2 regions of the Arthrobacter sp. B3I9 genome follow, and region 2 is predicted to be linked to the other one. Evidence: riboswitches for the same ligand, from Rfam matches in the RefSeq annotation. Region 2 holds a riboswitch; the other holds the start of a gene.
What was found. A riboswitch is a leader RNA that binds a small molecule or an ion and turns the genes downstream of it on or off. The one in region 2 is predicted to bind S-adenosylmethionine.
Positions count from the first base shown of each region.

Region 1 (3,402 bases), 2.4 Mb from region 2:
TTTCGTCGTGCCGGACACCATCAACGTCGTAGGCCACGCAGACCGGGATCTGCTCGATGCCGGTGAGCACATCGAGTTTGGTGACGAAGTAGTCCGTGAAGCCGTTGACCCGGGAGGCGTGGCGCGCCAGCACGGCGTCGTACCATCCGCAGCGGCGCGGACGGCCGGTGTTGACGCCGAACTCGCCGCCGGTCTTCTGCAGGTACATGCCCATCTCGTCGAACAATTCTGTGGGGAACGGCCCGGCGCCGACGCGGGTGGTGTACGCCTTGATGATGCCGATGGAACGCGAGATCCGGGTGGGGCCGATGCCCGACCCGACGGAGGCGCCGCCGGCCGTCGGGTTGGAGGACGTCACGAACGGGTACGTGCCGTGGTCGACGTCCAGGAACGTGGCCTGGCCGCCTTCCATCAGGACAACTTTGCCCTCGTCAAGGGCGGTGTTCAGGACGAAGGTGCTGTCGATAACCAGCGGGCGGAGGCGCTCTGCGAAGGACAGGAAGTAGTTCACGATCTCGTCCACCTCGATGCTGCGGCGGTTGTAGACCTTGACCAGCAGACCGTTCTTCTGGCGGAGCGAGCCCTCGACCTTCTGGCGCAGGATGGAGGCGTCAAAGACGTCCTGCACCCGGATGCCGAGGCGGGCCACCTTGTCCATGTAGGCCGGGCCGATGCCGCGGCCGGTGGTGCCGATGGCCCGGCTGCCGAGGAAGCGCTCGGTGACCTTGTCCAGCACCTGGTGGTAGGGGGCCACGAGGTGGGCGTTGGCGGAGACGCGCAGCTTCGACGTGTCCGCGCCGCGGGCTTCCAGTCCGTCAATTTCCTGGAACAGGGCCTCCAGGTTCACCACGCAGCCGTTGCCGATGATCGGAACCGCGTTCGGGCTCAGGATGCCGGCCGGAAGGAGCTTGAGCTCATACTTCTCACCGCCCACGACGACGGTGTGGCCCGCGTTGTTGCCGCCGTTGGGCTTGACGACATAGTCAACCCGGCCGCCAAGCAGGTCAGTGGCTTTACCTTTACCTTCGTCGCCCCACTGGGCTCCGACGATCACGATTGCTGGCATGGGATCCTCCCCCATTCGTTCGGGCTGACCTTCGGTGATCCACCAGGGAGCCATGGGATGCTCCGAGGTGCTTCGCCTGGGGTCAGCGCCGTTCATGAGAATGCCCCGAATCTACCGCTGTGCTCTTCCATCAACGCCAGAGTCCGGGGCTCTTACCACCCAAGTTTAGCGGATAGGGGCCCGTAGCCCGTAGCGGGTGTTGACGCAATATGCGCCAGCCGGGCCTGCAGGCGACATACTGCAACCCCGACTTGCGGAACATCCGGCAGTGCAATTGAGTGGGAGTTGACCATCCCGAGCGGCCGAGGGACCTGGACCTTTGACGCCGCAGCAACCCTGACCGGCACCCGCATGTGACCGGCAAAGGTGCTACCGCCAGGACCGATGGAAGGAACCGCTATGCTCCCGAACACAGACCACATCCGGGTAACCCACGCCGGCTCCCTGCCCCGCACCCCCGAATTGATCGCCGCCAACAAGGCCAAGGAAGCGGAGGGCATAACGCCCGAATTCCTCGACCTGCTGGAGACCTCCGTTGTGGACGTGGTGCAGCGCCAGAAGGACCTCGGCATCGACATTGCCAACGACGGCGAATACGGGCACACCATGTCCAGTTCCGTTGACTACGGGGCCTGGTGGAACTACTCCTTTTCCCGCCTCGGAGGCCTGGTGCCGACGGACGTCGACCGCTGGGCCGACGCAAAAGTGCACCGCTCCAGCCCCGGAAACATCGTCCTGACCTCCTTCCCGGACCGGCGCGACCGGCAGAAGTTCGACGAGGCGTACAGCGACCCCTCATCCGGAATCCTGGCGCACCGCCGGAGCGTCACCCAGCCGAAGATCGCCGGGCCCCTGACTTACACCGGACAGGCACTCGTGGCTTCGGACATCGCCAATCTCAAGACCGGGCTGGCCGCGGCAGGGCTTACCGAGGGCTTCGTTGCGTCCTTGTCCCCCGGGTCCTGCGCCCGCGTCGCCAACGAGTACTACGCAAGCGATGAGGAACTGCTCTACGCCTGCGCCGACGCCATGCGCGAGGAGTACAAGGCCATCATCGACGCCGGGCTCACGGTACAGCTCGACGACCCCTCACTGGCCGAAAGCTGGGACCAGATCAACCCCGAGCCAAGCCTGCCGGACTACCTCAAGTTCATTCAGCTCCGCGTCGAGGCCACGAACTGGGCCCTGCGCGATCTGCCGCAGGAGCGGATCCGGCTGCACGTCTGCTGGGGCTCCTGGCACGGGCCCCACACCACGGACATCCCCTTCGCGGACATCATCGATTCCGTCCTGCAGATCAATGCCGGCGGCTACTCCTTCGAGGCCGCGAACGTCCGGCACGAACACGAATGGCGGGTCTGGGAGAACACAAGGCTTCCCGAGGGCAAGGTCATCATCCCCGGCGTCGTCTCGCACGCCACCAACGTCGTGGAACACCCGGACCTCGTGGCGGACCGGATCGTGCGGTTTGCGCAGCTTGTTGGCCGGGAAAACGTGATTGCGTCCACGGACTGCGGCCTCGGCGGCCGGGTGCATCCGCAGATTGCTTTCGCCAAGCTGGAAGCACTCGGCGAGGGCGCACGCCGTGCCAGCCGGAGACTCTGGTGACCGGCTGGAGCCCTCGGGGGTTTCCTGGCCGGTCCAGCACGTCGCGGGGCTTGATAGACTGATAAGGATCGACTCGGAATCGGTCCACCTCACCTTTTCAATCCACACCATGTTTTGGCGTGCCCGTACAACGGCGAGCCGTGCACGGCCTGGCAGCTTGACCAATCCCGCAGGAGACTCAGCAATATATGACAGCCTTGGCTACTGAAAATTTTCGCGAACAGCTACTGAGCCGCCGCTACGAACCTAGCGTCGCAGCCGTAAACGAGCTGTGCGACACGCTCCAGTCCGCCAAGCCCGGTACGAATGTCGCGTACGTGGACCCCATCCATGACGTCGACGAGTGCCGCATCATCAGCCTCTACTCCAACATCGGCACCGCCGACCCGTCCGGCTTCATCACCGCCGGTGAGGACGAAGCGGCCACCCGCATGCTGGGCATCCAGTGGAAGCTGGGCCTGCGGCCGGAGTTCGTCATGCCCTGGAACGTCCACCCGTGGAACGTGGCAGGCCAGCCCAACGGCAAATTCACCCCCGACCAGATCTCGGCCGGCCTGAAGCCGCTGCTGAAGTTCCTGGCCCTCGTGCCGCGCGCGTCCGTGATCGTCGCGCACGGGACCGAGGCCAACCGCCTGGCGAACATGCTGCTCAAGACCGAAGTGCCCATGATCTGGCGCCGCGGCCTCAAGACCTACAAGGTCCGTTCACTCAGCGGCCGCGCCTTCGCC
Region 1 covers NZ_JAUSYO010000001.1:3,998,789-4,002,190, forward strand. The annotation lists gene QFZ65_RS18445 (adenylosuccinate synthase) at 1-1,066, opposite strand, end outside; SAM riboswitch class I at 1,353-1,457, shown strand; gene QFZ65_RS18450 (cobalamin-independent methionine synthase II family protein) at 1,466-2,674, shown strand; gene QFZ65_RS18455 (uracil-DNA glycosylase) at 2,863-3,402, shown strand, end outside.
Region 1: it holds a riboswitch for S-adenosylmethionine, as region 2 does, so the genes downstream of both, QFZ65_RS18450 (cobalamin-independent methionine synthase II family protein) here and QFZ65_RS07585 (aminotransferase class V-fold PLP-dependent enzyme) in region 2, are expected to answer to the same signal.

Region 2 (3,402 bases):
GGAAGTGAACTTCCCGGTGCCGGCCCCGATGTCCGCGGCGTCTTTTGCCCCGGCGGGGATCAGCCACTCAGCCGACTCGCCGGGGTAGCCCGGCCGGACGCGGTCGTAATGGTCTCCGCCGTCCTGGAAACTCTGCCCGAGCTCCCGCCGGCGCCCACTGTGCAGCTTGGGGCCACTGTGCAGTTTGGGGCCGCCGCGTGCCACGTGCGATCTCCTTCGGCAGGTCGGCTGGTACCTTTCGAATTTACCGCATGCGGACCAGCCCGGAGTCCCGCCTACTCCACAACCGCACAGGGAGCGGCACCCGCGGTCCCCGGGGTGTTCGGTGCCCAGTGCGGATAAATGCGGTGGTCATTGGACGGGACCCAGCGGCCCGCATCCACCACGTAGTCCCAGCCGAGGCCGGTCTGCCGCAGCTCCTGGATTCCGGCGAGGAGCCGCTGCGCATCCTCGAGCCGGGAGCCAAGGCCGAAGCTGGCCCGCAGGGAACCGGAGGGCAGCCCCAGCCGCTTGAGCAACGGGTGCGCGCAGAACCGGCCGTCGCGCAGGCCGATCCCGTGCTCGGCGGAAAGGTACGCCGCCACCAAACCGGCGTCGTAGCCTTCCACCGAGAAGTTGACGACGCCGATTGTGCCCGGGCCGGTGTCTTCACGACCGGCTACGGCGCCGCTGTCCGCGAAAATCTGGTGCACGCTCACGCCGTCGATCCGGCGAAGCCCCTCGACGAGGAAGGCGCGGATGGCGTTCTCGTGGGCGTGCCACTGTGTCTGGTCCAGGGCCGTGATCACCTGGGTGGCCCGCGCCAGGGTGGCAGCGCCAAGCACGTTCGGCGAGCCGCCCTCGTGCCGTGCCGGGCCGGTGGTCCAGCTGACGGTGTCGAGCCGCGCGTCGCTGACCGCGCCGCCGCCGGCCAGGTGCGGGGTGCCGGCGTCGAGCCAGTCAGGCCGGCCAACCAACACGCCCGCGCCGAACGGCGCGTAGAGTTTGTGGCCGGAAAAGGCGAGGTAGTCGACGTCGTCCGCGGCGATGTCGATCCGGCGGTGCGGGGCAAGCTGGGCGGCGTCGACGACGATCCGCGCGCCGTACTCATGGGCCAGGGCGGCCAGCGCGCGGACCGGCAGGATCTCGCCGGTGACGTTCGAGGCGCCGGTGACCGCCAGCAAGCTGATGCCCCCGCCCGCGAGTTGCCCGCGCAGCGCGTCGAGGGTCTCCGCGATGGTGGGCGCGGCCACGACGCTGTGGTGCGGCACGGTCTGCCACGGCAGCAGGTTGGCGTGGTGTTCGATGTCGAGGTAGAGCACCTCGCCGGTGTGCCGGCCGTTCTCGACCGGCAGGCAGCCGGCCAGCAAGTTCAGTGAATCGGTGGTGTTGCGGGTGAAAATGACCGAGTCATCGGCCCGTCCGCGAACGAAGTTCCGGACGATGTTGCGGGCGTTCTCGTAGACCGAGGTGCTGATCTGTGAGGCATATCCTGCGCCGCGGTGGACGCTGGCGTAGAACGGCAGGATTTCGTTCAGGTAGGCCGACACCACGGACAGCGCCGGGGCGGACGCGCCGTAGTCGAGGTTGGCGTAGCGGACGTGGCCGCCCTGGATCAGGGGCGCCTGGATTTCGGCTCCGGTCACCGCTGCGAGCGGCCGGACGGCGACGGCGAATCGGTCATCGCGCGGCGTCTCTGAAGCGGAGCCGAAACCGGGGGTGGCGGGAAAGGTTGCAGTCGTCATGGGACCTCGCTTGAAAAGGACCCCCTGCCTCGGGGATCCGCGCTTGCCGGGTCCGTTCCGGACCGGCCAGGTCGTCACCCGGGGCACCCCGCCGCGAATGGAGGGTTGCCGGCCAGCAAACCGGGGTTTAGCGCTGGCACTCGTGACCTGCTTCGAGCGTAGGACATGCCTGCTGCCGCCGAAAAGGCGTGCCGGAATATGAAGCGTTTTGTTACGGGCGGCTCCGGCTTGCCTCTAGAGGAGGTCGTCGAGGCCGGGGTTCAGGCGCTTGAGGACCTCGGAGTGGAGGATGGAGTTGGTGGCGAGGGCGTTGCCGCCGAACGGCCCGTCCTCTCCCTCGAGGGAGGTGAAGCGGCCGCCGGCTTCCGTGACGATCGGGACGAGGGCGGCCATGTCGTACAGGTTCAGTTCGGGCTCGCAGGCGATGTCGACGGCGCCCTCCGCCACCAGGCAGTAGGACCAGAAGTCGCCGTAGGCGCGGGTCCGCCAGACTTCCTCGGTCAGTCCGATGAACTCGTCAAGGTTTCCGCGTTGCTTCCAGCCGCCCAGGCTCGAGTAGGACAGGGAGGCGTCCGAAAGTTCCGAAACGTTGGAGACTTTCAGCCGCGTCGCGGACGCGAGGGAGCGGCCGGTGTAGGCGCCGGCACCCTTCGCCGCCCACCAGCGCTTGCCCAGTGCCGGGGCACTGACGACGCCGACCACGGGCTCGCCCTCGTCCACGAGGGCGATCAGGGTGGCCCAGACGGGGACGCCACGGACAAAGTTTTTGGTCCCGTCGATGGGATCGATGATCCAGCGCCGGGAGCCGTGCCCGGAGCTGCCGAACTCTTCGCCGAGGACGGCGTCCCGCGGGCGGGAGCGCGACAGCTGGCCCCGGATGGCTTCCTCGGCGGACTTGTCAGCGTCGGTGACCGGGGTCAGGTCGGGCTTCGTCTCGATCCGAAGGTCGAGCGCCTTGAAGCGGCTCATGGTCTGGGAATCCACGGAATCTGCCAGTACATGGGCGAGGCGCAGGTCATCGTTGTAGCTTGAAGCGGGTTGACTCATGGTTCCAAACTACCGCCAAAGCAGGCTCCAACGCCGGAAGGCCACGTTCCCGGCCAGCTACGAAACGGTACCGAGTTCCTTGACGTCCTGCGCTTCCATCCGCGGATCCGTGCCGAGCAGGCGGCGAAGGGAGGCGAGCCGGGCCGGTCCGGAAGGTCCCGCGTGCCCTGCCGCCACCCAGGCGTCGACGCCGCAGTTGACGGCGCTGGAGTCGTGCTTGCATCCACGCTCGCAGGCGTCCGTACCGGGCTCGAGATCCGGAAAGGACCGGAGAATCCGGTCCGGATCCACGTGTGCCAGGCCGAAGGAGCGAATGCCGGGGGTGTCGATAATCCAGCTGCCGGCCGGCGCGTCGTTGACCTTGAGGGCAAGGGCTGAGGATGAGGTGTGGCGTCCGCGTCCGGTCACGGCGTTGACGCCGCCGGTGGCGCGCTCGGCGCCGGTGAGGGCATTGACCATGGTGGACTTTCCGACGCCGGAGTGGCCGAGCATGACGGTGACCTTGCCGTCGAGGTAGCCGCGCAGCTGAGACACCGCGTCCTTGTCCAGCCTGGCCGACAACCCGTCGTCGGAGCGCGCGTCGATGCCCGAGGCGGCAGAATCCGCCGTCTTGCTGATGATGACCGGGAAC
Region 2 covers NZ_JAUSYO010000001.1:1,607,964-1,611,365, forward strand. The annotation lists gene QFZ65_RS07580 (class I SAM-dependent methyltransferase) at 1-204, opposite strand, end outside; gene QFZ65_RS07585 (aminotransferase class V-fold PLP-dependent enzyme) at 276-1,724, opposite strand; SAM riboswitch class IV at 1,759-1,872, opposite strand; gene hisN (histidinol-phosphatase) at 1,959-2,771, opposite strand; gene QFZ65_RS07595 (ribosome small subunit-dependent GTPase A) at 2,829-3,402, opposite strand, start outside.